Regions from separate parts of the Pseudoalteromonas sp. OFAV1 genome, predicted to be linked through region 3. Evidence: predicted binding sites of a transcription regulator. Region 3 holds the regulator's gene; each other region holds the start of a gene.
What was found. The regulator ArgR, encoded in region 3, controls arginine synthesis, uptake and breakdown. The targets are predictions, from matches to a motif close to ANTGAATANNTATTCANT.
Positions count from the first base shown of each region.

Region 1: the regulator ArgR is predicted to act here: its motif matches at 5,664-5,681, upstream of argC (N-acetyl-gamma-glutamyl-phosphate reductase).
Region 2: the regulator ArgR is predicted to act here: its motif matches at 5,807-5,824, upstream of argA (amino-acid N-acetyltransferase).
Region 4: the regulator ArgR is predicted to act here: its motif matches at 3,180-3,197, upstream of gltB (glutamate synthase large subunit).

Region 1 covers NZ_JAKGBG010000028.1:33,786-42,119, forward strand. Annotated here, with positions in the region: gene trmB (tRNA (guanine(46)-N(7))-methyltransferase TrmB) at 1-441, shown strand, start outside; gene L1267_RS15140 (bifunctional diguanylate cyclase/phosphodiesterase) at 438-2,288, opposite strand; gene panP (pyridoxal-dependent aspartate 1-decarboxylase PanP) at 2,537-4,165, shown strand; gene argE (acetylornithine deacetylase) at 4,417-5,607, opposite strand; gene argC (N-acetyl-gamma-glutamyl-phosphate reductase) at 5,828-6,838, shown strand; gene argB (acetylglutamate kinase) at 6,838-7,599, shown strand; gene L1267_RS15165 (ornithine carbamoyltransferase) at 7,607-8,334, shown strand, end outside.
Region 2 covers NZ_JAKGBG010000014.1:78,355-86,688, reverse strand. Annotated here, with positions in the region: gene L1267_RS10245 (TonB-dependent receptor) at 1-1,271, shown strand, start outside; gene glnS (glutamine--tRNA ligase) at 1,362-3,029, opposite strand; gene L1267_RS10235 (DUF3083 family protein) at 3,258-4,328, shown strand; gene argA (amino-acid N-acetyltransferase) at 4,403-5,743, opposite strand; gene sucD (succinate--CoA ligase subunit alpha) at 5,939-6,811, opposite strand; gene sucC (ADP-forming succinate--CoA ligase subunit beta) at 6,811-7,977, opposite strand; gene odhB (2-oxoglutarate dehydrogenase complex dihydrolipoyllysine-residue succinyltransferase) at 8,155-8,334, opposite strand, start outside.
Region 3 covers NZ_JAKGBG010000005.1:160,657-168,990, reverse strand. Annotated here, with positions in the region: gene L1267_RS04955 (hypothetical protein) at 192-338, opposite strand; gene cgtA (Obg family GTPase CgtA) at 566-1,714, opposite strand; gene rpmA (50S ribosomal protein L27) at 1,869-2,126, opposite strand; gene rplU (50S ribosomal protein L21) at 2,143-2,454, opposite strand; gene ispB (octaprenyl diphosphate synthase) at 2,865-3,836, shown strand; gene mdh (malate dehydrogenase) at 3,924-4,859, opposite strand; gene argR (transcriptional regulator ArgR) at 5,086-5,553, shown strand; gene L1267_RS04920 (Dyp-type peroxidase) at 5,550-6,449, opposite strand; gene L1267_RS04915 (ABC transporter ATP-binding protein) at 6,511-7,554, opposite strand; gene L1267_RS04910 (ABC transporter permease) at 7,551-8,334, opposite strand, start outside.
Region 4 covers NZ_JAKGBG010000024.1:48,119-56,452, forward strand. Annotated here, with positions in the region: gene L1267_RS14010 (ABC transporter permease) at 1-615, opposite strand, end outside; gene L1267_RS14015 (ABC transporter ATP-binding protein) at 618-1,325, opposite strand; gene L1267_RS14020 (efflux RND transporter periplasmic adaptor subunit) at 1,347-2,600, opposite strand; gene gltB (glutamate synthase large subunit) at 3,298-7,755, shown strand; gene L1267_RS14030 (FAD-dependent oxidoreductase) at 7,765-8,334, shown strand, end outside.

The sequences.
Region 1 (8,334 bases), on a different contig from region 3:
CGTCACCCTGATGCGTTGGTGATTGGTATCGATAAGTCATCTCATCGCTTAGAGAAGCATGAGATAGAGTACAAGCAAACCGATGCGGGCCAGTATATTTTAGTGCAGGCAGACTTAAACGACTTTTGGCGTTTAGCGGTAGCTGCTAATTGGCAACCGACGCATCATTATTTGCTATACCCAAATCCATGGCCGAAAGCAAAGCACTTGCAAAGGCGCTGGCATGGCGCTGCTATTTTTCCGTTTATCATTAAATTAGGCGGTCGTTTAGAGCTCAGAAGCAATTGGGATATTTACGTGAAGGAATTTGCCCGCTCGCTCGAGCTTGCAGGACATCCTTGTGATGTTCAATTATATGAGAGCGATATAGCAATCACGCCATTTGAACGTAAATACTGGGCTAGCGGTCAGCAAAGCCACCGTTTAGTGATCAACCTTTAATGAATGTAGGGAGCTGGCGATGAAAAGTGGCTCCCCTGCATTAAATTAATCCCCGCACGAGACAGCGCGTCAGCAATTTGTTCGTTATCGACTTGCTCAGCGATAACTTGCAGGTTTAGCTGATTAGCGTACTTTACTAAATTCTCAATAAACAAAAAGTTATCATTATTACTGTGAATTTGACTCACAAGGTTTTTATCGAGTTTTAAACCATCGATCTCTAATTTTAGAATATGCGGTAAGTTTGAAAAGCCTGAGCCAAACTCATTAATAAACACCTGCGCTCCTTTATTTTTTAAAAGGCTAATAAAGGTTTTTACCTCACTAAAATAAGCAATAGCATCGCTTTCATGAAATTGAAAAATAATGTTATGAGGCTGTGGGTAGCGTCTTAGTTGCTGTTCGAAAAACTCACTTAAGCTTGGATCAAGAATATCTTGCGCGGTGATGTTAATGCTCCAGCTTAGGTTGGTTTTTCTAAAATGCTCAACACAACGGGTAAACATGGTACGTCTTAACAGCCCATCCATACGTGAGCGTTTGAGCACCGTCATAAAGTAGTCAGGACTATGAATACGGCCTTGGGCACTGGCTAATCTCGCTAGGCATTGGTAGTGCTCAATCTGCTCAGTGTTGGTATCATAAATAGCTTGAAAGTAAGGCACAATGCGATTGTTATCAAATGCTTCTTTCACCTCTTTGGCAAGCGTTACATTATTTCTAAAGCGCTCTTCGACTTGTTTAAAAACATTTTCATAGCGAACAACTCGCTGATTATTAAACTTTGCTTGCTGTAAGGCTATGTGGGCATTTTCGATAAGCATAAGCTTGTTGCCAGATGCAATGCCTGCATACAAGCTAACGTAAATGAACGGTTCTTTTAACACCGGGATAGCATTGTTGAAGGTGTTAATTATTTCTTCTAATTCTTTGTCAGAGCTGCGCGTTTGCAACAAAGCTATCTTATTCGTGGCAAGGCGATAGGCAAAGCAGTCATTCGGCAAACGTGCTTGGAAGTAGCCAAGTAAACTTGCCATAACTTTATCGCTGACTTCGGTACCGTAAAAGCTACTGATATCGTCTAATTCATTAATGACGATAACCGCGAGCTCCATGCGATATTTTGTTGTCTTTTTTAAGTAATACTCTAGCGCTACATGATTGGCAAAGCCTGTGCGAGCATCTGTTGATAGTGAACGTTTGAGTTGTAAAAAATAGAGGCCTGCAATTAATACTGCTATAAAGAAAAAGAAACAGGCTGTAATTGCTGCGCGAGTAACACTGTATTGCAATTGCTGATTAAAATCGCTAAGTGTTATGTCTGCACCGGTGATGTAGGTCTGGCCGTTGTTATCGACAAAGGTTACGAAAATGCTTTTAAAGTAGCCCCATTGATCTTGTGAAATTTCATAAACAGGTTCTGTTGAATTAAAGGCTTCTTTATTTAATTCTGTTGCTTCAGAGTAGATGTCAAAAAACTCGGTAACTTTGCCTGTATTTTGATCTTTTTGAGTATAGCTTGAAGCACTGAAGTAGACGGTATCATCACGCTTAACCATGGCATAGACATAGGCAAGTTGCATTTGTTTTGCATACTCAGAGAGTGCGCGACTTTTTTCTTTGTATACAGCAGGAGAGATAGCTAAACCAGCATTAACTCGATCATGGTAATCATCACCTAAGATATGTTTTACACTCACAGCAGCATTAAATAATTTGTTATCAACATGCGTGATTATTTCATTGCGAGTGGTTTCATAGGTATAGTAAATGTAACCAAATAAGCTAACAAAAAAAGCGGCAAAGCCATAAAGTAGCCAGCTGGTTTTTTGCATTCCTTTGGGCATAAGTGCTCCCTTAGCTGTTATTACTTGATTATACTGAAAAAAGACTTAATCGATAGTATAAAATTACCGCAAATGTCATTTTTAGATCACTTTTTTGTCATCGAAGACGTGGCTTTTTTGCTTTAGACGAGACATTTTCGTGATATTCCAGTAAAGTTAGCCAATTTCGTAGCAACAGTGCCGCAAAAGTGAAAACGGTGATGTTTCAACATCTAATTCATTTTTAGCTGCTTAGAATGGGTATTAGGATGGATCAAAAGCGTTGTGCCGTCGCCTCAAAAGAAAGCTTGATTCGTATATTTACGGTGCCAGAGGCACCTGACTCAACCTTGAGTAAAATCGAATCAGAAATTTCAAGCAATCTTGCTGGGTTCTTAAATGAGAACATAGCGGCGATTGAGAAGCCCTTGCACGAGATTGAAAAAGATTTTCAGTCGGCCACTATCCCTGAAGAGCCAACTTTCGTCTCTGACTATGCACAAGACATTATGGAGCAGTTAGTTGCGCATTCTGTTCATACTGCTGCACCAAGCTTCATTGGTCATATGACCTCGGCATTGCCGCACTTCGTTTTGCCATTATCAAAACTGATGGTGGGCTTGAACCAGAACCTAGTTAAAATTGAAACATCAAAAGCGTTTACACCCCTTGAAAGACAAGTGTTAGGCATGATGCACCATCTAGCCTATAGTGAAGACGATGCTTTTTACAGCAAGTGGATGCATAGCGCTAAAACCTCTCTTGGGGCGTTTTGTTCAGGTGGCACAGTAGCCAATATCACCGCATTATGGATTGCCCGCAATCGGCTATTAAAAGCCGATGGTGATTACAAGGGAATTGCAGCACAAGGTTTAATCGCCGGTATGTTGCACTACGGCTATAAAGGGTTGGCTGTGCTTGTTTCTGAGCGGGGTCATTACTCTTTGGGGAAAACGGTCGACTTATTAGGTATTGGTCGCGATAACATTATTGCCATTGAAACTGATAAGAATAATAAAGTTGACGTTAATGCCATGCGTAAGAAGGCTTATGAACTCGAAGCGTCAGGTATTAAAGTGATGGCATTAGTAGGGGTTGCTGGCACTACAGAAACCGGCAGTATAGACCCACTCAATGAAATGGCTGATTTAAGTGCTGAACTAGGCTGTCATTTTCATGTCGATGCTGCATGGGGGGGAGCCACTTTACTGTCAACGAATTATCGCCACCTACTAAGCGGTATAGAGCGTGCTGATTCGATCACTATCGATGCGCATAAGCAAATGTATGTGCCTATGGGGGCAGGCTTAGTGTTATTTAAAGACCCTGCTGCTACAGATGCGATTGAACATCATGCCGAGTATATTCTTCGTAAAGGCTCGAAAGATTTAGGCAGTCATACACTTGAGGGAAGTCGCCCAGGTATGGCGATGTTAGTGCATGCTTGCTTACGTGTTATTGGCCGTAAAGGCTATGAAATGTTGATTGACCGCGGCATAGTAAAGGCGCGTACCTTTGCGCAGATGATTAAAGAGGATGAAGACTTTGAGCTTATTTCTGAGCCTGAGCTTTGTTTATTAACGTACCGCTATGTGCCTAAAGAAATTCAGGCCAAAATAAAAGACGCCGACGAAGAGACCAAGCTCGACATCTATGCGTCATTAAATCGCTTTACTGCAAGTATGCAAAAGCGTCAGCGTGAAGCCGGTCGTTCTTTTGTATCGCGTACTCGTTTGACACCTGCAAAATATGACCATCAACCAACTGTGGTATTTCGAGTTGTATTAGCAAATCCGCTCACTTCTAAAGCCATCCTTAAAGATATTTTGGCGGAGCAAAAAGAGCTGGCGAAAACCGATCCGGTATTTAAAAAGTACTTAAGTAAGTACATGGATTAAAAAAGGGAGCGTTATGCTCCCTTTTTATTATACCCAAGCCACCTCAAGATGCAGAATTCAGCGTTTCACAGGTGCTTAATATCAAGGCGTTACTTTGCAAGAATGGTAGTCCCTTTTAAGAAGTAACAACGATGAGAGTAAGTGCCTGTGAAACGCCCAGAGGGTTGGTTTAAAAGCGATTTATACTGCGTTATTGATTTTAACAATAGAACCACTATTATTTGCAATCAATGCCTTGCCTAAATCGCTTTTTATTCCAACTGAAACTCGCATCTTGAGGTGGTTTGGGTATATTCACTAAAGCAGCTTGCTTTAATCATCTTGCTAATTATCTCTTGTGACGGTTTTATTTTTTCCATCGCTAAAAACTCATCAGGCTGGTGGGCTTGATTAATTGAGCCTGGCCCCATCACAATCGTTTCGCAACCTAGTTGTTGAATAAAGGGAGCTTCAGTGCAGTAATTTACAGCAACAGCAGGTTGTCCTGAGATTTTTTCAGCTAGTTTTACAAGCGCAGTATCTGTGCTGCCACTAAATGCAGGGATAGGTTCATGCATGTCGATAACACTCACTGCATTTGGGTATTGGATATTTATTTCTTCAGCAGCACTTAGCAAAATCGCCTGCAGTTCTTGCACGCTCAAACCGGGCAGTGGTCGCATATCGATGTGCATTTCACAGCAGCCACAAATACGGTTGGCGTTATCGCCACCATGAATATGGCCAAGGTTCAAAGTAGGGTACGGAATTTCAAAGTGATCAACTGAATATTTATTCTTTAATTCTTCTTTAATGATTAACAATTTTGTAATCATTTTATGCATCACTTCGATGGCGTTTAAACCACGTTCAGGATCAGAGCTATGGCCTGAGCGACCAATTACCCGAATGGCTGTACTCATATGTCCTTTATGAGTGAAAACAGGAGTCATATCGGTTGGTTCACCAATAATACAGCGCGCTGGTTTCAAGTTAGGGTGGCGGCAAATTTGTTGCGCACCCGCCATTGTGGTTTCTTCATCGGCGGTTGCTAAGATTAATAAAGGCTCTGTTTGCTTTGTTGCATCAAGCTCACTAATCGCTTGTAAAACAAAGGCAAAAAAGCCTTTCATATCAATACTGCCTAAGCCATAAAATTTATTGTTATGCTCGCTGAGTTTGAAGGGATCATAATTCCAGCGGCTATCATCAAATGGCACTGTATCGGTATGACCTGCCAACATTAATCCACCGTCACCTTCACCGCGTTTTGCCAATAAATTATAACGGCCTTTACCTTGCTCCAGTTCTGTTATTTCGCAAGTAAAACCGAGGCTTTCACACCAAGAGGCAAGCAAGGAGATCACCTCTTTATTGCTCATACATAGTGAATCTTCAATTGCACTGATTGAAGGCGCTGCAATCAATTGCTGGTACATAGATAAAAAAGACGGTAAAGACATAAAAAATCCAAAAATAATTATTCAATCTAATTGCATAACAATATAAAAGTATTTATGATGAATATCAATTCACTTTTTGAGCATAAATATTAGTGTAACTGTACTATGAACACAAAACGACGATAACCTGATTTCATTACTTTAGACAGTGTTTTTATTCGCTTTTCAGCGAGAAGTTTTAGGCGTATCGATAAATAGATTTAATAGGTAAAAGTAAGCAATGAATGTAGTGATTATTGGCGCAAGTGGTTATAGCGGCGCAGAGCTAGCAAGTTTAGTTGCCAAGCACCCTAAATTAACCCTACAAGCATGTTATGTCTCAGAGGGCAGTTTAGATAAAGGTAAATTATTAAGTGATTTATATCCTGAGCATTTAGGGCTGTTAGAGTATCCTTTACAAGCACTAACAACAGCTGCTTACAAAGATATTGAAAATAATGCTGATTATGTGTGCTTGTGTACTGATCACAAAGTAAGTGTTGACCTTGCGCCACAATTTTTAGCTATGGGTAAAAAAGTATTCGACCTTTCAGGTGGCTTCCGTTTAGCTGGGAATGAGGATTACCAAACTTATTACGGTTTCGCACATGAACACCCAGAGCTTTTAGCACAAGCTGCATATGGTTTAGCTGAATGGAATAGTGATGCGATCAGTAAAGCAAACCTTGTTGCTGTAGCGGGTTGTTATCCGACAGCAGCGCTTAATGCATTAAAGCCCCTTAAACAAGCAAACTTACTGGCTGAGCAGCCTGTTATTGTTAATGCTGTGTCAGGTGTGACAGGCGCTGGTAGAAAAGCCAGTGTTAATACGCATTTTTGCGAAGTATCACTTGCCCCTTATGGTTTATTTAATCACAGACACACGCCGGAGATTGAGCAGCATCTTGGACATCCAGTGTTATTCACCCCGCATTTAGGTAATTTTCCACGCGGCATCCTAGAAACCATTTATGTGCAGCTAAAGCCAGATGTTACCCCTGAACAGGTTAAAGAGGCATATCAAGTTTTAGCCGATGAGCCATTGATCCGCTTATTAGGTAATAAGATCCCAAGTATAAAAGGTGTTGCAAAACAACCTTATGTAGATATTGCATGGCAACAAAAAGGTCAGCAATTAATTGTAATGTCTGCGATTGATAACCTATTAAAAGGTGCTGCAGGCCAAGCGTTGCAATGTATTAATTTAGCGATGGGTGAACCTCATCATACAGGCCTTAGCGGAGCACTATGATGAAAACATGGGTTATTAAAATTGGTGGTGCAGTATTAAACACTGCCGATGCAGCAAAAGCATTGTTCGATGTTCTAGCATCGCAAGAACACGCTAATTTTGTGATTGTGCATGGCGGTGGAGCGCTTGTAGATGCATGGTTAAAAGAAGCGGGTTTTGTAACAGCAAAGCACCAAGGATTACGCATCAGTCCTAATGAACAAATGCCTTATATTGTCGGGGCGCTTGCAGGTTGTGCCAATAAACAATTGATGAGTCAAGCTATCGGTGCGGGCCATAAGCCTGTTGGTTTGAGCCTTTATGAAGCGGGCGTTGTAGTTTCAGAAAAACTCAAAGTATTAGGCCAAGTTGGTCAATGTAGTGGAAGCTGTCATAGCGTGTTACCGAGCTTATTAGAACAAGGTCGCTTACCCCTTGTTAGTTCAATAGGCTTTGGAGAGGACGGTCAGTGGTATAACGTAAATGCCGATGAAGCAGCTGCAGCCATAGCGAAAGAGCTCAATGCAGAGCTTATTTTTATGACTGATGTAGAAGCTGTACTTGACGCAAATAAGCAGCCATTACATCAATTAAATACGCAGCAAATCGATACACTTATCCTTGAAGGAGTTATTCAGGGCGGGATGGAGGTCAAAGTAAAGACCAGCCTTCTTGCTGCCCAACATTTACGACGTGGTGTGTATATCTCAAGCTGGCTAAAGCCAGAAAACTTAGTCGCTTTATTACAAGGCGAGCACGTAGGAACGAAAATTACACCATAGGTATTTCATGTTAAATCATTTTTTATCGGGTCTAGAGTTAGACCAAAAAGGCGCACTTAAACTTTTTAACTTAGCGCAAAAAATTAAAGCAAATCCTGCAGATTTTAGCCAAGCGCTTGCAGGTAAATCAGTGGTTACTTTATTTGAAAAACCTAGTTTACGTACCCGTTTATCATTTGATATTGGTATTAATAAGCTAGGTGGTCATGCGGTCTATCTTGATTCACAAAATGGTGCCATGGGCGCACGTGAATCAGTTAAAGACTTTGCACTTAATATCTCAACGTGGGCAGATGGTATTGTTGCTCGTGTATTCGAACACAAAACACTTACCACTTTGGGTGAGTTTTCAAGCGTACCTGTTGTTAATAGCTTGTGCGACTTATATCACCCATGCCAAGCTTTGGCTGATTTCTTGACTCTTCAAGAAGTACATGGCGATGTTAGTAAACTTAAGCTAGCTTACTTAGGTGAGGGGAATAATGTAACTCACTCACTGATGCTATTAGCAGCCACTTTAGGCACTGATTTTGTGGCAGTTTGCCCTAAAGGCAGCTCACCTGATTCGCAAATTCTTAAGCAAGCTGAGCAAATTGCAGCGATGAATGGCGCCTCTGTAATGGTCAGTGACCGAATTGAAGCGGCAGTTGGTGCAAATGCAGTCTATGCTGATACGTGGGTTTCGATGGGTGATAAAACACCGCTTGAGCAAGTTAAAGCTAAGTATATGCCGTA
Region 2 (8,334 bases), on a different contig from region 3:
GTTACATGAGCTATGCGCTACATAATAACTGGATTGAAAATATCTCACTACGTGTGGGTTACACAGACTATAAACATGCCGAAATTGAAGATGGTGCAGTTGGCACTGTGTTTTCTAACAAAACCACTGAAGCACGTGCAACCGTTGAACATAAATTAGGCCTTTGGCACGGTATGGCTGGCTACCACTACACAGAATCAGACTACGATGCTGATGGTGAAGAAGCCTTTACACCAGCAAGTGTAACTAAAACCAATGCACTATTCATGCTTGAAGAGCGTCAATTTGGTGATGTAACCGTTGAATTAGGCGCACGTATTGAGGATTACCAAATTGACTCGGCAGTTAGTATGGCAGAGCACCATCATGACCACGCTCACGAAGAGGAAGAAGGTCACGATGACGAAGAAGCAGAAATCATCAATTACAGCGAAGATTTCACAAATCTAAGTTTTTCTGCAGGTGCAATCTGGCAATATCAAGAAGGCCAAAGTGTTGCGCTTAGCGTTTCTCGTTCAGAGCGCGCGCCTCTTAGTGCTGAACTACTTTCAAATGGTGTACACATTGCAACTGGCACATATGAGTTAGGCCTTGGTTATCATATCGAAGACGGCGAAATACACTTTGAGCCTGAAGATATCGATCAAGAAACTGCAACCAACTTTGATTTAAGTTTCCGCCGCTTTATTGGTGACTTTGGTTACACCGTTAACTTTTTCTACAACGACATTGAAAACTACTATTACCAGCAAAGTACTGGGCTCGTATTCGATGAAGAGCACGGTCTAGAGTCAGCAGCAGAGGCTGACGAAGACGCAATGGCGGTGTATCAATTTGCAAGTAAAGATGCAAAACTTTATGGTATTGAGTTTGACGTCCACTACCAAGTGTCACCTAGCACATTGGTTAAAGTGTTTGGTGATTCAACAACTGCTAAATTAAAAGATGGCGAAGGTTACCTACCACGTATTCCAGCAAACAAACTTGGTTCTGAACTACAGTATACTGTTGGCGGTTGGCAATTTAGCCTAGCAGGCACTCATTATTTTGAGCAGTCAGATATTACCGCTTATGAAACAAAAACTGACGGTTATACCCTGTTTGATGCATCGGCAAATTACCAACTTGATTTAGGCCCTGTCGATACGCAGCTGTACATTAATGCTGATAACTTAACGGATGAACTAGGTTTCGTTCACAGTTCATTTATTAAAGAAAAAGCACCACTACCTGGTCGCAACTTTAGCTTAGGTATTCGCGGCTATTTTTAATCACTTTTAATAGTTATAAAAAAACCCTTTCACTTTAAAAGTGAAAGGGTTTTTTATTAAGCTTAGAAACTTAAACAATTAGTTAAAAGTTTAGCCCTTTTGTTCAATCTTTGCCCATGAATCACGAAGACCCACAGTTTGATTAAATACTAGTGAGTCGGCTTTGTTATCACGACAGAAATAGCCCATGCGTTCAAACTGGAAGCCCTGCTCTGCTTGTGCATTAGCAAGAGACGGTTCAAGTTTCGCGTTAGCAAGAACCACGAGTGATTCTGGATTTAGCGTTGCATTGAAGTCTTCAGCAGCAGCTGGGTTTGGTACGTTAAATAAACGGTCGTATAAACGTACTTCAGCGGTGATTGACTCACTGGCTGATACCCAATGGATTACACCTTTAACTTTACGGCCATCGCTTGGGTTTTTACCTAGCGTTTCTGGATCGTAAGAACAGAAAATAGTGGTGATTTCACCGTTCTCGTCTTTTTCAACACGCTCAGCTTTAATTACATAAGCACCACGTAAACGTACTTCTTTATCAAGTACTAAACGTTTAAACTTATTATTTGCTTCTTCACGGAAGTCTTCACGCTCAATATAAATCTCACGTGTGAAAGGCACATCACGACGGCCCATCTCTTCTTTATTCGGGTGATTGGCAACTGATAAAGTCTCTACTTTATCTGCATCATAGTTTTCGATAACAATCTTCACCGGATCAAGAACAGCCATTGCACGCGGTGCATGCTCATTAAGATCTTCACGGATACACGCTTCAAGCATACCCATTTCAACCATGTTTTCTTGCTTGGTGATACCGATGCGAGAACAGAATTCACGTACTGATGCAGGTGTATAACCGCGACGACGCAGACCAGCAATCGTTGGCATACGTGGGTCGTCCCAGCCTTCAACATGACCATTAACCACTAAGTCGTTTAATTTACGCTTAGACATAATGGTGTATTCAAGGTTTAATCGTGAAAACTCGATTTGCTGTGGGTGACACTCAAGGCTGATGTTATCTAATACCCAATCGTATAAACGACGGTTATCTTGGAACTCAAGCGTACATAGTGAATGCGTGATACCTTCTAGTGCATCTGAAATACAGTGCGTGAAGTCGTACATTGGGTAAATACACCACTTATCACCTGTTTGGTGGTGGTGAGCAAAACGTACACGGTATAAAATCGGATCACGCAATACCATGAATGAACTTGCCATATCGATTTTAGCACGCAGTACACACTCGCCTTCTTTGAATTCGCCATTACGCATTTTTTCAAATAGCGCTAGGTTTTCTTCTACTGGCGTATCACGGTACGGGCTATTTTTACCTGGCTCTTTTAAAGTACCACGGTATTCACGTGCTTGATCTGGCGATAAGAAACACACATACGCAAGGCCTTTTTCGATAAGCTCAACAGCATAGCCGTATAACGCATCGAAATAGTTAGATGAATACTTAATTTCACCATCCCACTGAAAACCTAACCACTGCACATCTTCTTTAATTGAATTTACGTAATTGATGTCTTCTTTTTCTGGATTCGTATCATCAAAACGTAAGTTACAAAGACCTTGATAATCTTGGGCAATACCAAAATTTAAACAGATAGACTTTGCATGACCAATGTGTAAAAAACCGTTTGGTTCAGGTGGAAAACGCGTGTGTGTAGTCGCATGCTTACCGCTTGCGAGATCTTCGTCGATACGCGTTCTAATAAAGTTACTTGGGCGATTCTCAATTTCCGCCATAGGAGCATAATCCTCAAAATATTGCATGGTGACAAAACTAATGCATTATTACAAAAACAAACCCTAACATACAGTAGTTGAGCCATGTTTATTGAAGATAATAAGCCGATTATTGAATACATTGTTTACAGACGCTGCAAAATCGGTAAAAAAATTGTTCTAACGCAATAAAATGATCATTGACTAGCGATATAGTGCCGTCAGTTTCACTACCAATAAGGAAAAAAGATGGCTTCGCTCAATCAACATAGAGTCTATATTCCAAGCTCTGCGCGTGCTAACCAGTATGTGCTAGTTGAGTTTAAACCTACTGATGAGTTTTTTGCACAGTTTAGTAATGTAAGCTGTGCTTATAAGCGTCTTGCAAGGGAGTTATTTGCACTATGTGATGAATATGAACTGCACAATGTACATCTGATCGCTAACGATAAGTTACCTGTCGTTCGTTACCATGATGAGGCATATAGTTTAGAAACCGCTAAGCAGATTTTGTTTTTCTATAACCCACAATACCACGAAGCACATAATGTGTTTGCCGCTAATGATGTAAAATGCAAAAAAATTCGTTTATTATTTTTGGCTACAGGTGAAGATATTCGTGCTAATGCAGCAAGTTTTCACCATAACGTACAGCGCGTAATAAACTCATTACAAGAAAAGCTATTAAGCGGCCAACCTCCACTTAAAATTCGCGATCACCAGCATCTTACTTATGATTTATTTGCTAAAGCAAAAGGTCACAAAGAAAGCTATGGCTATAAATTGCGTAGCTTATATCCACGCTATCAATCTCGCCAATGTCATTTACCAACACAGCACAGTGAAATGACTTATGCTGGGTTTTCTATTCCAGTAACCCGCGCGATTAAAACGCAATTTCAACATATGTTGAATGAAGAGAATTACACGCAATTTTATCAATATATTTTTGATGCATTTAAACGAGCTTGCGAAAAACGAGCGCTAACCCTTGGTGCTTTTATCGCTAATGGTACCCGCCCTATTGTTCGTAATAGCAATATTGATAACGCACAAAGTAACAGTGAACTGCAAAAGCTAACCTTTGATTGCAGCTCAGAGCAAGTGCAATTACAACATTATTGGGATGCAAATCAACTTGTTGATTCTCTACATTTTGTGATTGCCGCAGCCGATAAAGACAAGCATGACATTGGTTATGGTAAGTTTATGAATCAAGTGCAAAGCGCAATTAATGAAGTAACTGACGAGCTGGCCTTTAATCCAACGCGCCAAGATTTACGTGTGCGCTTTTATCAGCACATTAACTATGAGTATTAATTAAATACAATATATAGAATTAGAGGTGACGCACATGCGTCACCTTTTTTATAGCAATCCACTCAGTTGTCCTATCAACGGTTTTTACTTAGTTTAGTAAGGTCCAGTCGCAGCACTTTAGAACGGCGCTCATAGTTATACAGTGCCTTTTTCTTCGCCGGTAACTCATCAACGGTCACTAATTCAAAGCTTTGTTCTAAAAACCAATGAATACTGCGTGTGGTTAAAGCGAATAAATGCGAGTAACCCGCACGTTTGGCTTTATTAATAATAAAACGCAGTAGGTAACTCCCTCTATCTGCATCTCGGTACTGTGGATGAACAGCCAGACTTGCAAACTCCCCCACTTGTTCTTCAGCAAATGGGTATAAAGCGGCACAGGCGATAATTAAACCATCACGCTCAATGACAGTAAATTGCTCTATTTCTATCTCAAGCTGCTCTCTAGAACGCCTAACTAAATAGCCCTGCTCTTCAAGCGGTCTGATCAGATTAATAATCCCGGTAATATCAGATATTGTTGCACTACGTAACTGTTCAGAGCTTTGCGGCGCGATTTGCGTACCAATGCCATCTAATGAGAAAAGCTCTTGTAATAATGCGCCATCTTCTTTGTAACTAACTAAATGACAACGATGTACGCCGCCACGACATGCATCAATGGCCGCTTGTAAGAATACCGTTGCACTTAAACATGAATCAGGTTGATTACGGTAGTTTGCTAAGACAGATTCTGCCTCATTTGGCATAAGCTCGGCAATTGCTTCACCGTTTTCATCCAAGATACCGGCCTCTTTACAAAAACCGAGCATTTTGTCAGCGCGCAGTTTTAATGCAACCTGAGTGGCAATTTCTTCAGCAGTTAAATTAAAACTTTCACCTGTCACTGAGGCGGCAATCGGACCAAGTAGTACGATACTGTTATTGTTTAATTGATGACGAATCCCTTCAACATCAATACGTCTTACACGGCCTGAGTGATGATAATCAATGCCTTCGTCAACTCCTAAAGGCTGAGCAATAACAAAATTACCGCTGACCACATTCAAGTATGAACCAGTCATAGGAGTACTACTTAAAGACGTAGATAAACGCGCGGTTATATCGAACTGCATTGCACCCGCAACTTTCTTTATTACATCAAAAGTCGCGTTATCAGTAACACGTATTTCATTATGAAACTGACTAGTTATGCCAAATTCTTGCAGTGCCGCATTGAACTGTGGCCTTGCACCAAACACTAAAACAATTTTGATACCTAAGCTCGTTAATAATGCAACATCATTAATGATGCTACGACAACCTGGCTGATCAATTGCTTCTCCGCCGAGCATTACAACGAAAGTTTTACCTCGGTGAGCATTAACATAAGGAGTTGACTGGCGAAATCCATCTACCAATTCTGTGGTACGCACGTGATATTTACCTTTTTTAATAACAGCGTTTTATATAAAAACAAATAAACAAGGTATCAGTGTATGGAATTTTTATTCACAAATAAAGCATTATTATTCTTAATTTAAAGCTAGAATTTTCGTGCACAAACTAGGAAACTCTCAGATACAAAAAAGGCCCGCATAAGCGAGCCTTTTTTAAGAGATTAAAACTGATTACCAGCCTGTTTTCTCTTTAAGTGCAGCACCGATGTCAGCTAGTGAACGTACAGTTTTTACGCCAGCAGCTTCTAATGCAGCAAATTTCTCATCAGCAGTACCTTTACCACCTGCGATGATTGCACCTGCGTGACCCATGCGCTTACCTGGAGGAGCCGTAACACCTGCAATGTAAGAAACAACTGGTTTAGTCACGTTGTGCTTGATGTATTCTGCAGCTTCTTCTTCTGCAGTACCACCGATTTCACCGATCATTACGATTGCTTCAGTTTGCTCGTCTTTTTCGAACATTTCTAAAACGTCGATGAAGTTAGTGCCAGGGATTGGGTCACCACCGATACCAACACATGTTGATTGGCCGAAACCAGCGTCAGTAGTTTGTTTAACCGCTTCGTAAGTTAAAGTACCAGAACGTGATACGATACCTACTTTACCAGGCTTGTGGATGTGACCAGGCATGATACCGATCTTCGTTTCACCCGGAGTGATAACACCTGGGCAGTTAGGACCGATCATACGAACACCAGTTTGCTCAAGCTTAACTTTAACGTCAACCATGTCTAGTGTTGGGATACCTTCAGTGATACAAACGATAAGCTCGATGCCAGCATCGATAGCTTCTAAGATTGCATCTTTACAGAAAGCTGCTGGTACATAGATAACTGATGCAGTTGCACCAGTTGCTTCAACAGCGTCACGTACTGTGTTGAATACTGGAAGACCAAGGTGCGTTTGACCGCCTTTACCTGGGCTTACACCACCAACCATTTGTGTACCGTACTCAAGCGCTTGCTCAGAGTGGAAAGTACCTTGGCCACCTGTGAAACCTTGACAGATAACTTTTGTATCTTTATTGATTAATACAGACATTATTTGCCCTCCGCAGCAGCAACAACTTTTTCAGCTGCGTCTGTTAGTGATTCAGCAGCGATGATGTTAAGGTCAGAATTAGCAAGTACTTCACGACCTAGTTCAGCGTTAGTACCTTCTAAACGTACTACTACAGGAACGTTTACGCCTACTTCTTTAACTGCGCCAATGATACCTTCAGCGATCATGTCACAACGTACGATACCACCAAAGATGTTAACTAAAACAGCTTTAACGTTGTCGTCAGATAAGATGATCTTGAATGCTTCAGATACACGCTCTTTAGTAGCACCACCACCAACATCTAGGAAGTTAGCTGGCTTACCACCGTGTAGGTTTACGATGTCCATAGTACCCATTGCAAGGCCTGCACCGTTAACCATACAACCAACGTTACCGTCTAGTGCAACGTAGTTAAGCTCGAAGCTTGCAGCGTGAGCTTCACGTGCATCTTCTTGTGAAGGATCGTGCATTTCACGGATTTTAGGTTGACGGTAAAGCGCGTTACCATCTACACCGATTTTACCGTCTAGACAGTGAAGGTTACCTTCGTCTGTAATTACTAGCGGGTTGATTTCTAATAGTGCGAAATCGAAATCGTTGAACATGTTAGCAAGACCCATGAAGATCTTAACGAACTGTTTCATTTGAGTAGGGTTTAAACCTAGTTTGAAGCCTAATTCACGAGCTTGGTATGCTTGTGGACCAACTAGTGGATCGATCTCAGCTTTGTGAATTAGTTCTGGAGTTTCTTCTGCAACTTGCTCGATTTCAACACCACCTTCAGTAGATGCCATGAAAACAACTTTACGAGAAGCACGATCTACTACAGCGCCAAGGTATAATTCGTTAGCGATGTCAGTGCAGCTTTCAACAAGGATTTTAGCTACTGGCTGACCATTTTCGTCTGTTTGGTAAGTAACTAAGTTTTTACCTAACCAGTTCGCAGCGAACTCTTTTACTTCGTCGATTGTTTTAACTAGCTTAACACCGCCAGCTTTACCACGGCCACCTGCGTGAACCTGTGTTTTAACAACCCACATATCACCGCCGATTTTCTCAGCAGCTGCTGCAGCTTCTTCAGGTGTATCGCAAGCGAAACCTTGAGAAACTGGTAAACCATATTCGGCAAAAAGTTGTTTTGCCTGATACTCATGCAAATTCATGATGCTTTATCCAATTTTTTATACTAAAAGAGCTGAATATTTATGCAAAATAAACAGCTATCCCAAATTGCGCACTTAGTATAAATCCCAAGGCTCCACATGAAAACCCCAGTTAGACCAAAGGCGCAAAAAAAAAGCTGTGAACAGGGTTCACAGCTTAGTTTTTATACAACCAGATTAAACATCTAGTAGTAAACGAGTTGGATCTTCAAGTAACTCTTTAATTGTTACTAGGAAGCCTACTGATTCTTTACCATCGATTTGGCGGTGATCGTAAGATAACGCTAAATACATCATTGGTAAGATTTCAACTTTACCGTTAACAGCCATTGGGCGATCTTGGATTTTATGCATACC
Region 3 (8,334 bases):
TGCAATTTTTTTTGTGATTTGGGTGTAAACATTGAATCCGCCTTTCATACTGGCGGACAAAACTCATGCCGCCAAGGTTAATACTTGGTTAAACATAAGTCTCGATTCGGAAGGTTGTAAGTGTATCTCTATATACTAGAATTAATAATATGACGATTAATTTTATTTATCAACAAAACTTTTCATTACAGCTATTGAAGACAAAACTTTGACTTATTGGCATCTGCATCAAGAGCATTCCAAATTAATTCAATTAAGCCAGCTTTTGGCTTCCCTGATGCGACCTTTGACAGATGATCCTTTTGAACTTGAATTTCAAACTTCTTATTAACTTCCATGTTAATTTCTCAGCACTCTTTATTTTACATACAGTATATGCAGATTTATATAACAACAACTACTTATATCGATTGTCTCTTTAACAATTAATGTATTGAGTGTAATTATGTAAACAGGAAGCCAAAGCTCCCTGTAACAGAATGATAATTAGATAATAAGTAAGCAAAAGCCCCCACACTAACATCACTAAACCCGAATTAAGTTTCACAACTTAAAAAGTGTATAGTTACTCTTTAGTGTAAATAACGTTAGGGTGATCGTCCCAGTCGTCATCCCAATCATCATCGTCTTGAGATGTTGCTTTCTGATGGTAAGTATCCCACTTAAATTCAACTTCTTCTTTCTCTTCTTCAGCGAATTTTTCTTTCGGCATACTATCAAGCAGCGCCATGATGTCATGACATAATGCTTGGGTATTTTGCTTATTTGCTGCAGAGATGCGGTAAACATTAGTTTCTTCACCTAGCTCTTGAGCAATCTCATTACATAGCGCTTCAGCTTCATCTTCCGGCAATAAATCAATCTTATTGAAAACTAACCAACGCGGCTTTTCTGCAAGTTTAGGGCTGTATTGGTGCAGCTCGTTAATAATTGCAAAGGCATTATCCACAGGGTTAGTGCCATCAACTGGCATAATATCAATAATGTGTAGTAATACACGACAACGCTCTAAGTGCTTTAAGAAGCGAATACCAAGGCCTGCACCTTCTGAAGCCCCTTCAATAAGACCTGGAATATCAGCAATCACAAATGATTTATTTGCATCAGGACGAACCACGCCTAAGTTAGGAATTAGCGTCGTAAACGGATAATCCGCCACTTTTGGTTTCGCTGCTGAAACACTGCGAATAAACGTTGATTTTCCGGCATTTGGTAAGCCAAGTAAGCCAACATCTGCAAGTAACATTAACTCTAAACGTAGGCTGCGAACTTCACCAGGTGTACCTAGTGTCTTTTGACGTGGTGCGCGGTTAGTACTTGATTTAAAACGTGCATTTCCCAAGCCATGGAAACCACCTTTCGCAACTACAATTTTTTGACCATGTTTAGTTAAATCACCTAGTGACTCTTCAGTGTCAACGTCAGTGATACGCGTACCTACAGGTACTTTAAGCGTCAAATCAGCGCCCTTTTTACCTGTCATGTTACGGCTTTGGCCATTTGTGCCGCGCTCTGCTTTATGAAAACGCTCAAATTGATAGTCAATTAAGGTATTTAAGTTTTCATCGGCTTGTAGATAAACGCTGCCGCCATCGCCGCCATCGCCGCCATCAGGACCGCCGTCTGGTACATATTTTTCACGTCGGAAAGATACGACACCGCTGCCGCCATCACCCGCGTCACAACGAATTTCTACTTCATCTACAAACTTCATGATTACTCACTTTAAGATTGGCTTGTTAATAACTCTATTATATACCTAAGCCCTTCTGATTGCAGGCTTAGCTTAGATATATATTTATACGCCTTATTATTTGCCTTAAAACAAAAAACCCCGCAAAGGCGGGGTTTTTCAAATATCGAGATGATTACTCAGCTACGATATTTACGTATTTACGGTTTAAAGGACCTTTCTGTTCGAATTGAACTTTACCATCTGCTTTTGCGAAGATAGTGTGGTCTTTACCGATACCTACGTTTGCGCCAGCGTGGAAACGAGTACCACGTTGACGAACAATGATGCTACCCGCTAGAACTGATTCGCCACCAAAACGCTTAACACCTAGGCGTTTGCTTTCTGAATCGCGACCGTTACGAGTACTACCAGCTGCTTTTTTATGTGCCATTTCTCAGTACCTCTAATTAAGCGCTAATGCCAGTGATTTTAACTTCAGTGAACCATTGACGATGGCCCATTTGCTTACGAGAATGCTTACGACGTCTAAATTTAACAATCTTCACTTTCTCACCGCGACCGTGTGAAACAACCTCAGCTGTTACTTTACCACCGTTTACGAACGGTACACCGATCTCGATTTTCTCACCATCAGCAACTAAAAGTACTGAATCAAATTCAACTGCTGCACCAGTTTCAACGTCTAATTTTTCAAGACGAATTGTTTGACCTTCAGTCACACGGTGCTGTTTACCACCACTTTGGAAAACCGCGTACATAATTAACTCCGTCTGTGCGCCCTCAAATCGACGCAACTAAAATATTCTTCAATAGGGCGCGAAGTTTACGCTAATGCGCAAAAACTAGCAAGCCTCTTTTGCTATAAAATGAATAAAAAATAGCTGCATTGAGAGCAATTCAATATTTTTCCTTATTCTATCCTAAAAACAACGTATGCCAAGCGGTTTTTACGATCTCATGACAATTAAATTAACACGTCAAAAGCGCCGTTAAATAAATGCAAGCATGTTTACTATTCAACCAAACAACTACAATTAACTGTTCAAATTTGATTTAAAATAAAAAACTTTACAGTGTTTTTTTACTGAATCAGCACAAAATATCGAGCAAGTGCTTTTTTTGTTGTACAATCAGCCTCGTATACCCATAAATATTGGCTCGGAGATCAATGGATATAAAAGCTATCCAGACGTTAATCGATCATGAGATGAATGACGTCAATCAACTTATACATGCCCAAATGCGCTCAGATGTCGCATTGGTCAATCAACTCGGTTTATATATAGTAAACAGCGGTGGTAAGCGTGTTCGCCCTATGTTGGCCATTTTAGCAGCAAAAGCTTTAGGCTATGAAGGTAAAGACCACATTACACTGGCCACTATCATCGAATTTATTCACACTGCAACTTTACTGCATGATGATGTTGTTGATGAGTCACATTTACGTCGTGGTACGCCTACAGCAAATGCTGAGTTTGGCAATGCCGCTAGCGTGCTAGTTGGTGATTTTATTTACACACGCTCATTTCAGTTGATGGTTGGTCTTGGTAAAATGCCAATCATGGAAATTTTAGCTGATGCAACGAATGTCATTGCTGAAGGTGAAGTATTACAGCTAATGAACTGTAACGATCCTGACACCACAGAACAAAGCTATATGCAGGTCATTTACAGCAAAACAGCTAAGTTATTTGAAGCAGCAACTGGCCTTGCAGCAATTATCACTGAACAAGATGATAAAACGCTTGAGGCATTAAACCTTTATGGCATGCATTTAGGAACAGCCTTTCAGCTTGTTGATGATGTGCTTGATTACAACGCCGATGCTGAGCAACTTGGTAAAAATATTGGTGATGATTTAGCCGAGGGTAAACCTACCTTACCGCTTATTTATGCCATGCAAAAAGGCACGCCAGAGCAAATCAAGCTCGTTCGTGAAGCAATTGAACTTGGCAATGGTATGGATCACCTAGACAGTATTCTTGAGGCGTTAGCTGATACCAAAGCACTTGAGTTTACAATGCAAAAGGCAGAGCAAGAGGCAGATAAAGCCATCGCCTGTATTGCATTTTTACCAGAAACGCCATACAAGCAAGCATTAGAGAGCTTGGCACGCATCGCCGTTGCCCGCGATCATTAAACTCTATTTATTCGAGCCATTAAAAAAGCCTGCATATGCAGGCTTTTTTGTTTTAGGTGCTTTAATAGCACCTATCATCTATCGAAATTAACCGTTGATGAAATCAACACCTTCTTGGATGTCTTTATTAAGCGTTTCAAGCATGTCGTTTTTAGCTTGCTCTTCGAAAGCGCTTAATTCACCGTAAGAAAGAATTTCTTCAACACCGTTCTTACCTAAACGTACTGGGTGTGCAAAGTATGCTGCGTCACCGTTTTCAACTGCAACGTATGCGTAATCAACCACTTCTTCACCTTGTAAGCCTTTAACTAAAGACATACAGAAACGTGCTGCTGCTGCACCCATTGAAAGAGTCGCTGAACCGCCACCCGCTTTAGCGTTAACAACTTCAGTACCTGCGTTTTGGATACGTGGAGTTAATGCTGCGACTTCTTCGTCAGTGAAAGTAACACCTTCAACTTGAGATAGAAGAGGAAGGATTGTAGTGCCTGAGTGGCCACCGATCACTGGAACTTTAACGTCAGTAGCGCTTAAACCTTTAAGTTCAGCAACAAATGCTTCTGAACGGATCACGTCAAGTGTTGTGATACCGAATACACGGCCAGCATCGTAAGTACCCGCTTTTTTGAATACTTCAGCAACGATTGGCACAGTGCCGTTTACTGGGTTAGTAATGATACCAACTAACGCTTTAGGACAGTTTTTAACGATGCCTTCAGCTAATGTTTTGATGATACCTGCGTTTACGTTGAAAAGGTCCGCACGGTCCATACCAGGCTTACGCGGCATACCCGCTGGGATAAGAACGATATCACAACCAGCTAAAGCATCGTCTAGGTTATCAGCACCGAAACCTTCAACTTTAACGTCTGTTGGGATGTGAGAAAGATCAACCGCTACACCAGGAACAACAGGGGCAACATCGTATAATGATAATTCAGAACCTGCAGGTAAACTTGTTTTTAATAATAAAGACAATGCTTGGCCGATACCGCCAGCTGCGCCTAAAACAGCAACTTTCATTGGAATTCTCCGTAATTTGAGGTAGGAAATATTTGTGGCCCTAAAGATAATGAAATTAGCGACTAAAAACAAATTTATCCTGCTTATTTCGCGTATAATTTCGACCATAGTTGTAAACTATACTGTAAACACACAGCATTTAGGGCGAGAAATGTAAACTAGTACTGCATAAGTATGCAGAGTTGTGTAGAATTACTTCACGTTTTATGACTACAGATACGGCAACATGCAACCACAAGACAAACAAGAAGCACTAATCAAAGCGTTCAAAGCGCTATTAAAAGAAGAAAACTTCGGCTCACAAGGTGAGATTGTCGAAGCATTAAAAGATCAAGGCTTCGACAACATAAGCCAAAGTAAAGTCTCTCGCATGTTAAGTAAGTTTGGCGCGGTACGCACCCGTAATGCAAAACAAGAAATGGTGTATTGCTTACCCGCTGAAATGGGAGTACCAACAGCGAAAAGCCCATTGCGTCAACTCGTTATCGATATTATGCATAACGAAATGATGATTATTATTCGTACCAGCCCAGGTGCAGCACAACTTATCGCGCGCTTACTAGACTCATTAGGTAAAGCTGATGGGGTACTTGGTACAATTGCAGGTGACGACACAATTTTTATCGCTCCTGCAAAGATTTCTGAAATAGATGTCACGCTTGATCGCGTGCGCACTTTATTCGATACAGTTTAAAGCTGCTTCAAAAAGTTTACTGACGGGGCGAAAAACGCCGACCCCATATCGGCTTGAGTAAAATCAAGCCAATGGTCGTAGCAATCGCCCTGCCCCAAGCGACTCTTTAATACCTGCTCAAACGCATCACCTTGCGCGGCACATGACACCATTAAAATACCCTGCTTATGAACATCACCAAACGGCATGCTCTGATTAAGTATCAACGGCTGGCCATTTTCATCTTTTAGTTCACTACGAACTGCATGACTAGTTTCGAGTGCAGGCATAATTAAGGTGTTATCAAGCCGAGTACGCCCCATAATTTGCTCTTGCTCTGATAACGACAAATGTTGCCAAACACTTAAATCGTGCACAAAGCGCTGAACATGAATGTAGCTGCCTTGATCTTCAAAATGCCCCGGTCTGTCTATCAATGCCGTACTGCGTTTTTGTCTACCATGAGGGGTGTCACCCGCATAAATAAAGCCGTTAAAGTCGCGGCCATCTAAAAAACGAAAGTTACGCACTTGCTCCACAAGCTCTACATCTGGCGTAAATAATTTCAGGATCTGTAGGGCAAAAAGATGATTAACATCTTCACGGTCTGAACGAATTTGTACAAATAAATCAAATGGCTGTGCACTCATAACATGTTCACTATGAGTCACATTAGGAAAGCTTTGTAATTGACTTGGAATAAACTCAGGCAAAATATGCGGCCAATATTGCGCACCAAGCGCAACCACGCACGACAGCATGGCTTCTGAGAACTGATCCGCAAACTCATCTTGAATGACGCTCACGCGTTTTAGCTTTTTACGTAATGACTCGTCATGGCCATCATAAACATTAAAAAACAGGTGCAAACCATGTAAGTTTGCTTCAGCACAAATCCCAGATTGCGCTTGCGCCATAGTGAATCCTTAGCTTCTCGTTATTTGCACCTAGCCAAGAATTCAAGATTGTTAAGCAGTACTAATCATGAAAAAAATTGACTGTGTGCGGCATTATTTTTATTTTTACAGGCTGCTCAACTGCAAACACGCGGTCTTGCTCTGCAGCGACTTCACACTCCTGCCCCGCTATATTCACACGATAAACATAACGTGTGCCTATAAAGCGTCTGTGCAAAATTGTCAGGCTATTTTCATCACTCTGATCAGCTTCACATAACTGAATATAATGAGGCCGTACATAAACTTGCCCTTGTTTGTGAGCACTGTTATTTACTGTGAGTGAATGTATTACACCAAACGCCGTTTCGTATTCAGTTGGCGTTAAGACTTTCGCCGTTAAGTATATGCCTGTACCAAGAAACTCTGCAACCTCCTTTGAGTTAGGTTGGCTAAATAACTGTTCTGATGAGCCTTGTTGGGCTATTTTTCCACCATGCATTACAGCCAAGGTGTCAGCAAACGCAAACGCCTCTTCCTTCGAATGGGTAACAAACACTGCAGATACTTGCTGAGCTTTAATGATACGGCGGATGTCGGCAATTAACTCAAAGCGAACCTGCGTATCGATATTAGAAAATGGCTCATCAAGTAATAACAAGCTGGGTTTATAAGCAAGCGCACGAGCAATTGCAACACGCTGTTGTTGACCACCTGATAATTGATGCGGATAACGTTCTGCACAGCCAGTTAACTTAACTAAGCTCAGCATTTCATCCACGCGATCACGCTTTTGCGACTTACTCATATTGGTTAAACCAAATGCAATATTGTCGCTCACCGATAAGTGAGGAAATAACGCGTAATCTTGAAACATCATGCCAATATTACGTTTTTCTGGTGCAACAAAATGCTTATCATCATTAACGACTAGCGAATCAATACTCATAAAACCTTGTGAGGGCTCTATAATTCCGGCAATCGCTTTTAAAGTCGTTGTTTTACCGCAACCACTTGCCCCAAGCAGGCAGACGATTTCGTCTTGTTCAACATTCAAGTTAAGCGCATCCAATACCTTAGTGCCATTGTATTGATAAGCTAAATTTTTAATTATCAAATGACTCATGAGTGATTTTGCTCCATCGAACGATTAACGAAATACAAAGGAATAAGCCCGACTAACACAATAAATAGGGCTGAGATAGACGCTAACTCTAACTGCTCATCACTAACATATTGAAAAACATGAGTTGCAAGAGTTTCAAAATTAAACGGTCGTAATAACAAGGCCGCGGGTAGCTCTTTCATACATTCAATAAATACCAGAAGCCCAGCGGTTAAAATGCCGCGTTTAAGTAAAGGCAGATGTACTTTATACAAGGTTTGAAATGCACTTTTACCCATAGATTGACTTGCCATATCAAGAGAAGGGCTAATACGTAAAAAACTGCTTTCAAGGGCGCCATGTGCAATCGCGTAAAAGCGCACAATATACGCAAAAATCATCGCAAATAATGTCCCACTCAGAAGTAAGCCCGGCGATAAACCTATTGGTTCAAGCCATTGATTAAGTGCATCATCAATTTGTGTTAGTGGTAACAATACCGCAATCGCCAGTACCGTACCCGGTAGCGCATAACCCGTACTTGCTAAACGCCCCGGAATAAGTGGATACGCTTGTTTAGCAATACGCTGATAAAACAGTACCAACAAGCTAAGAAGGATTGTCACTAGGCTGACAACAATGGCGACTTTAAAGCTCTGCCAAGCATAATTAAAAAATGCCCCATTCCATGCTTCATCCGCATAAACAATGGCGTATTTAACAAGCACTCCAACTGGCAAGATAAAAGCAAGTACCAGCACAACTGTGCAGACTAAACTTGCAGCCCATGCTGTGCTACCT
Region 4 (8,334 bases), on a different contig from region 3:
AAATGCACCGTTATTCAAGTCATAGTATTTAGTAGTGATATCCCAATCATCAATCACGCCAATGACTTCGTAACTAGCATCATCGAGGTACACCATTTTGCCTACGGGGTTTTCACCTGCGAATAGTTTGTCGTTTAATTCTTTATTGATAACCACGACAGGTGCTGCATCGGCTTCTTGTTGCGCGCTCCAAACCCCACCATAAATAAACGATAGGTTAAACATATCGAAAAAATCAGGGGTGGTTAGACGGGCTTGACCAATAAAAGGTTTAACTTTATCTGAGTCTAAATAAACCGAAAAACCCGTTCTAACCATAGTGACACGTTTGCCACCAGCTTTGGCCTGGTTAAGATTAACCGCATCTTGATAGGTTAATTGCAGTGGCATGTTATCGACTGTCCACCACGTACGGCCTTCATCCATGGTTTGTAACTGCACAGAATAAAGATCGCTACTTTTTTCAGGAATAGGGTCTGCCGACATCATGTGATACACAGATAAACTTGTCATGGTTACGCCAATACCAATGGCAATAGCCAGCACCATTAAAAAGCTTACTAGTGGCGTGCGCTTAAAGCTGCGCCAGCTTAAATCTAAATAATGAAGGAACATGGTTACACTCCAGCCGCTTTAAGGTTTTGGGTGCCTTGATACAAAGTGAAGTCTGCGAGTTGGCCATCAACAACTTGGATATTACGAGGTGCTCTGCGGGCAAGCTCTGGATCATGGGTTACCATGATGATGGTTGCGCCATCACGGTTGATTTGCTCAAGCAGCTCCATTACCTGACGCGCCATTAGGCTATCTAAATTACCAGTTGGCTCATCGGCGAGTAAAAAGCGTGGTTCACCTGCAAGGGCTCTTGCAATGGCCACACGTTGCTGTTGACCACCAGAAAGTTGTTGCGGTAAGTGTTTAGCGCGTGAGGCTAAACCAACTTGCTCAAGGCATTGTTCAATTCGGCGTTTACGCTCAGCAGCTTTGATACCGCGATAACGCAGTGGTACTTCAATATTTTCATACAAGTTCAAATCTGGAATAAGGTTGAAGCCTTGGAAAATAAAACCAATTTTTTGATTACGGAGATCTGCGCGCTGGTTGTCATTTAATTTACCCACATCAATACCGTCTAGCATGTATTGGCCTTCGCTAAACGGCTCCAACATACCGGCAATGTTTAAAAAGGTGGTTTTACCTGAGCCACTCGGACCCGTTACGGCAATAAATTCACCTTCTTCTACTTGTAGGTTGAAGTCGCGAAGGGCGTGCGTTTGTACCATATCTGTTTGATATACTTTGCTGATGTTGTTCATTGTAAGCATGTTGATTATTCCTTTTATTTGTTAGCGTAAAACCAGTGTGGGTGCTTTTTTAAAGCGATCGTAATTCGAGATAATTAACTTATCGCCAGGCTCTACGCCTTCGATAATCTCGACAGCATTGATACTGCTTGCACCGGTTTTTATATCGATTAAATAAGCCATGTCACCGTCAACTTTATAAGCATGGGTGCCACCTTGTTGTAAGAATGCGCCGCGTTTTACCTGCAATACATTGTCGCGATTCTCTAATAAAATACGTGCGGTTAAGCGTTGGTTTTGGCGAATGCCAGAAATCTCATTGTCAAAGCGTACGCGGGTAGTGACCTCGCGATTATTCACTTCAGGCGAAATAGCCGATAGGGTGCCTGTTACATGACGTGCGCCTAAAGTAAGTTCTACTTGCATACCAAGACCTAGCTCGTTGGCGTAGCTTTCTGGTACTTGCAGTTCTGCTTCAAAGTTACTTAAATCGACCAATGTCATTAACGGTTGGCTTTGTGTTACCGCCTCTTTTTGTTGCACTAATAAGTTACCCACAATGCCGCTTACGCTGGCTGTAATGGTGAGTTCATTTACTTGCCTTAGTAAGTCATCAACAATCAATTGCTGACGCGCCAGATCGCGCTCTGCTGCTTTTAGCTCAAATGCGAGGGTATCTTTAGCTAAGCTGACTTCTTGCTCAGCATGCTTATAAGAAAGCTTGGCACGAGCTAAATCATCAACGGCTTTTTCTAAATCTATTTGGCTGATTAAATGTTTCTCGATAGAGATTTTAGCGCGACGGTTTTCTCTATCTGCGGCATTTAGTTCTACCTGAGCTAAATCGAGTGCTTTGGTAAGGCTCAGCTTTTGCCTGCGCGCTTCAAGTTGCTTGCGTTGTAATTCGCCTTCTAATCGCGCTAATACTGATTGTTGTTGTTTTAATTCGTTGGTTAGCTCAGGGCTGGTAACGGTTGCAATCACTTCATTTACTTCAACGCTATCACCGGCTTTTACTTTTAAATCGACAAAACCACGTTCAGGGCTATAAACCTTTGGCGCATTAGCTGCAACGATTTTACCGCTCGCTGCCACATCTCTGGTGAGCGTCTTTTGGCTCACTTCACTAATTTGTAGGCTTGCTGCATCAACCGAAATGCTGCCATCGTTACTGGCAAACAAAGCTTGAAAGCCAAGCGCACCAACAAGTATTAGACCCGCTGCTAACATAAGTGGTTTTTTTATAGTGTTTTTCTTAGCCACGGTAATATCTTGGGCGCTGGTATCCTTAATCATCATAACTCCTTACGATTCTCAAAACACACAATCATGAAGCCAACGGCAAGCATGGTAAGTGGAGAAGCCATAAACAAACTGATAGTGAACATTTTGAAATCCTCAATTTCGCTGATGTCTTATCTATACTAGTAGCGTGCCAAAATTTAATGTATTGATTTTTAATGCATTTTATTTTGTTTAATGAGTTACTGCCTGTCCGCGGACAGAAAAAGTGTCCGCAGCGGACACTTTTAAATTGCTGTTTGTTGACGCATAGGTAAAGAAACTCAGTCATTGCGACTAAGGTAGTCTGCTCAGATACATAGTTTGTAACTATGCTAAAGCCAAGAGTAAATAATGATGCAACTGTGCTAGGTGAGACCCCATAAAAAGCTGCATTGATATTCATAAGTTGAATAATTATTCATTTGTTGGTGCAGTTTACGTTAACGTAAAGGTGCGGGTTTTTAGATTGGTTTTTTACAAGTTGTTAAATTTGACACCAGTGTCATAAAAAAATAACGGTAAAAATACGTCTAAATGTAAAGAAATTGCTTAGTATTTAATATGTGCCTCCAAGTGAGAAATATTCAAGAATATGAATATGTATTCAAATCTCTATTGACTCATGGAACAATTGGCGATAGTTTTGTTCGTCTGCTAGCACTGTCGCAAAAGACTGAATCGCTAGTCGTTGTAGCAAGGGGAGGGGTCTATGTTATATGACTCAAAATTAGAAAAAGATAATTGTGGCTTTGGCTTAATAGCCCAGGTCAATGGTCAAGCGAGTCATCGCTTGATTCGAACAGCAATCACGGGCTTAGATCGCATGGAACACCGAGGCGGTATTTCTGCAGATGGCAAAACCGGTGATGGCTGTGGTTTATTAATGCAAAAACCCGATAGTTTCTTTCGTGCTATTGCCAGCGAACATGATTGGCATTTAGGTAAGAACTACGCAGTCGGCATGGTATTTTTAAATGCTGATCCTGTACTTGCACAAACAGCTAAAGATGTGCTGAGTGAAGAACTTGAAAAAGAAACCTTGAGTATTCAGGGGTGGCGTGTAGTGCCAACAGATTCATCATGTTTAGGGCCAATTGCAAAAAAACAACTACCGGGCTTTGAACAAATTTTTGTGAGCGCACCAGAAGGCTGGCGTCCAAAAGATTTAGAGCGTCGCTTGTATGTAGCTCGTCGTCGTGCAGAAAAGCGCCTCGAAAACGATGAACATTTTTATATTGCCAGCTTATCTGGTTTAGTTACCGTCTATAAAGGCTTAATGATGCCTGTAGACTTACCTAACTTTTATTTAGATTTAGCTGACATTCGCATGACCAGTGCGATTTGTGTATTCCACCAACGTTTCTCTACTAATACACAACCTCGTTGGCCATTAGCGCAACCATTCCGCTATTTAGCGCATAATGGTGAAATTAATACTATTCAAGGTAACCGCCAGTGGGCTCGTGCCCGTGCGTACAAGTTTGCCTCACCACTTATTCCTGATTTGCAATCAGCAGCGCCTTTTGTGAATGAAAGCGGCTCTGACTCTTCAAGCTTAGATAATATGCTTGAGTTGTTCTTAGCGGGTGGTATGGATTTATTCCGTGCTATGCGTATGCTTGTGCCACCAGCATGGCAAAAGAACCGTGCCATGGATGATGACTTACGTGCATTTTATGACTTCAACTCAATGCACATGGAACCATGGGATGGCCCGGCAGGTATTGTAATGTCTGACGGTCGTTTTGCAGCCTGTAACCTTGACCGTAATGGCTTGCGTCCAGCTCGCTATGTAATCACTCAAGATGGTTTCATTACCCTTGCCTCAGAAGTAGGTATTTGGGACTACGCACCAGACGAAGTGGTTGAGAAAGGCCGTGTTGGCCCTGGTGAGCTATTAGTTATTGATACTCATCAAGGGAAGATTTGGCATTCAGATGAGATTGACCAAGACCTTAAATCACGCCATCCATATAAAGCATGGCTAGAAGCAAACGTTAAGCGTTTAACACCGTTTGAGCAACTCTCAGAGAAAGATGCGGGCAACCGTTCATTTGATGATGAAACTCTGCTTAAGTACCAAAAAATGTTTGGTTACACCAACGAAGAACTTGATAGCGTTATTCGTGTAATGGGCGAAAATGGTCAAGAAGCAACAGGCTCAATGGGTGATGACACGCCATTTGCGGTACTTTCAGAAGGTCATCGTTCACTGTTCGATTACTTCAGACAAAAATTCGCGCAAGTAACCAATCCACCGATTGATCCACTTCGTGAAAATCACGTTATGTCTTTAGCTACTTGTATTGGTAGTGAGCAAAACGTATTTAATGAAACAACAGGCCATGCTAAGCGTTTACAGTTTGATACGCCAATTTTGATGTATGCAGACATGCAACAGCTTATCAATGCTGACGATGAGCATTACAGCTATTGTAAAATTGATATTACTTACACCAAAGAAGAAGGTTTAGAGAAAGCGATCACCCGTATCTGTGATGAAGCGCAAGCAAAAGCAGCGTCGGGCTGTGTCATGCTTATTCTAAGTGACCGTAACTTTAGTGAAACGCACTTGCCTATCCCGGCTGCAATGGCGGTAGGGTCTGTTCAAAAACGTTTAGTTGATAACAACTTACGCTGTGAATCAAATATCATTATTGAATCGGGCAGTGTCCGTGATGCACACCAATTTGCTGTATTACTAGGCTTTGGTGCAACAGCAATTTATCCGTATCTTGCGTATGAATCGTTAGTTGCGATGACTGACAAAAAGATCTTAAACAAGAGCTACTGTGAAGTAACCCTTGCTTATCGTAATGCGATAAATAAAGGTCTATATAAAATCATGTCGAAAATGGGCATTAGTACTGTTGCTTCGTATCGCTGTTCGATGTTATTTGAGGCCGTAGGTTTATCAGATGCAGTTGTAGAAACCTGTTTTAATGGCGTGGCAAGTCGCATCAAAGGGGCTTGTTTTACTGACTTTGATGATGACCAACGCAAACTACATAAGTTGGCTTTTAGTAAACGTAAATTATTAAGCCACGGCGGCTTATTAAAATATGTTCATGGTGGTGAATACCATGCCTATAACCCAGACGTTATCCAAACACTGCAAAAAGCTGTGCGTTCTGGGGAATATAGCGACTATGTAGCCTACGCTGATTTAGTAAATAACCGCCCGATCACCAATTTACGTGACATGTTGGCAGTGAAAATACCTGAAGCTGGGGTGAATATCGATGACGTTGAGCCGGCAACTGAGCTCTACAAGCGTTTTGACTCAGCAGCAATGAGTATTGGTGCGTTATCGCCAGAGGCTCATGAAGCGCTCGCGATTGCAATGAACCGTTTAGGTGGTTGTTCAAACTCAGGCGAAGGTGGTGAAGACAAACTTCGCTACGGCACAGAGAAAAACTCGCGTATTAAGCAAGTTGCATCTGGCCGCTTTGGCGTAACACCGCACTACTTACGTAGCGCTGATGTAATTCAGATTAAAGTGGCGCAAGGTGCAAAACCAGGTGAGGGTGGTCAATTACCGGGTGAAAAAGTAACGCCGTATATTGCAAAATTACGTTACTCAGTGCCAGGTGTGACTTTGATTTCGCCTCCACCGCATCACGATATTTACTCGATTGAAGATTTAGCCCAGCTTATTTTCGATTTAAAACAAGTAAACCCAGATGCACTGATTTCGGTGAAACTTGTTTCTGAGCCGGGTGTAGGTACTATCGCAACTGGCGTAGCAAAAGCGTATGCCGATTTAATCACCATTGCTGGTTATGACGGTGGTACAGGTGCAAGCCCACTTACTTCTGTTAAGTATGCAGGAAGTCCTTGGGAGCTTGGTCTTGCTGAAACCCAGCAAGCGCTAGTAGAAAATGGTTTACGTCATCGTATTCGTCTACAAACTGATGGTGGCCTTAAAACGGGTTTAGATATCATCAAGGCGGCTATTTTAGGTGCTGAAAGCTTTGGCTTTGGTACTGGCCCTATGGTGGCACTTGGTTGTAAGTATCTGCGTATTTGTCACTTAAACAACTGTGCGACCGGTGTTGCAACGCAAGACGATACGCTTCGTCAAAAGCATTATCATGGTCTGCCAGAAATGGCGATGAACTACTTTAAGTTTATTGCCGAAGAAGCGCGCCAAATAATGGCAAGCTTAGGGGTTACTCGATTAACCGATTTAATTGGTCGTTTGGACCTGCTTGAAGCTATTGAAGGCAAAACAGAGAAGCAAAAGAAAGTAGATCTGTCGTCTGTGATTGCTGTGCCTAACAACCCTACGGGTGAAACCTTGTATTGTAGTGCGCCAAATAGCTCGCATTATTTAGGTCAGCTAAATGAAACCTTGCTTGAAAAAGCAAAACAAGCGATTGATGAAAAATCGGGCACCTCATTGGTAAGTCGTATTTGTAATACTGACCGCTCAGTGGGTGCGATGTTATCGGGCTATATTGCCTCTAAACATGGTAACCAAGGTATGGCTGCTGATCCTGTCTCTATTGAGCTTCATGGTACAGCGGGTCAATCATTTGGTGTATGGAATGCTGGTGGCCTTGAAATGACATTAGTAGGCGATGCGAATGACTATGTTGGTAAGGGGATGGCTGGCGGTAAGCTGGTAATTCGTCCACCGCTGGGTTCATCGTTCGAAAGCCACAAAGCGACTATTGCCGGTAATACCTGTTTATATGGTGCTACAGGCGGCAAATTATTTGCGGCAGGTTGTGCTGGTGAGCGTTTTGCAGTTCGTAACTCTGGTGTTCAAGCGGTTGTAGAAGGTGTTGGTGACAACGGCTGTGAATATATGACCGGTGGTGTGGTTTGCGTACTTGGCAAAGTAGGTATCAACTTTGGTGCAGGTATGACAGGTGGTTTTGCTTATATTCTTGATGAAGGCAATGACTTTGAAAAACGCATTAACCCTGAGCTTGTTGAAATTGTCACACTCGAAGGGTTGGCATCACACCAAGAACATTTACGCGGCCTAATTGCTGAGCATTTAGAGCTTACAGGCTCAAACCGCGCTGAGCAGATTTTAGCTAACTTTGATTTATACATTCCAATGTTTAAATTAGTTAAGCCAAAATCTAGTGATGTAAAAAGTTTACTCGGACACCGAGCGCGCAGCAGCGCAGAGCTTCGTGTTCAGGCTCAGTAAGGGGGTAGTATGAGCGAAAATGTATACCAGTTTATCGATGTACAACGTGTTGATCCGCGTAAAAAGCCAATTTCAGCACGTAAACAATCTTTCGTAGAAATCTACGAGCCATTTTCTGAGACACAAGTTAACTCACAGGCGGATCGCTGTTTAGATTGTGGTAATCCGTACTGTGAATGGAAATGCCCAGTACATAACTATATTCCACAATGGTTAAAGCTCATTCGTACTGGCCGTATTTTAGAAGCGGCAGAGCTGTCTCACCGTACAAATAGCTTACCAGAGGTGTGTGGACGAGTTTGTCCACAAGACCGTTTGTGTGAAGGCTCATGTACACTTGAAGAGGAATTCGGTGCTGTTACTATCGGTAATATCGAAAAGTACATCACAGATACAGCCTTTAAGATGGGCTGGAAACCAGATATGTCGTATGTGGTTTGGTCTGACAAAAAAGTAGCAATTATTGGTGCAGGCCCGGCAGGCCTGGGCTGTGCGGATATTTTAGTACGTAACGGTGTAAAACCTGTGGTGTTTGACCGTCATCCAGAAATTGGCGGACTTCTTACGTTTGGTATTCCT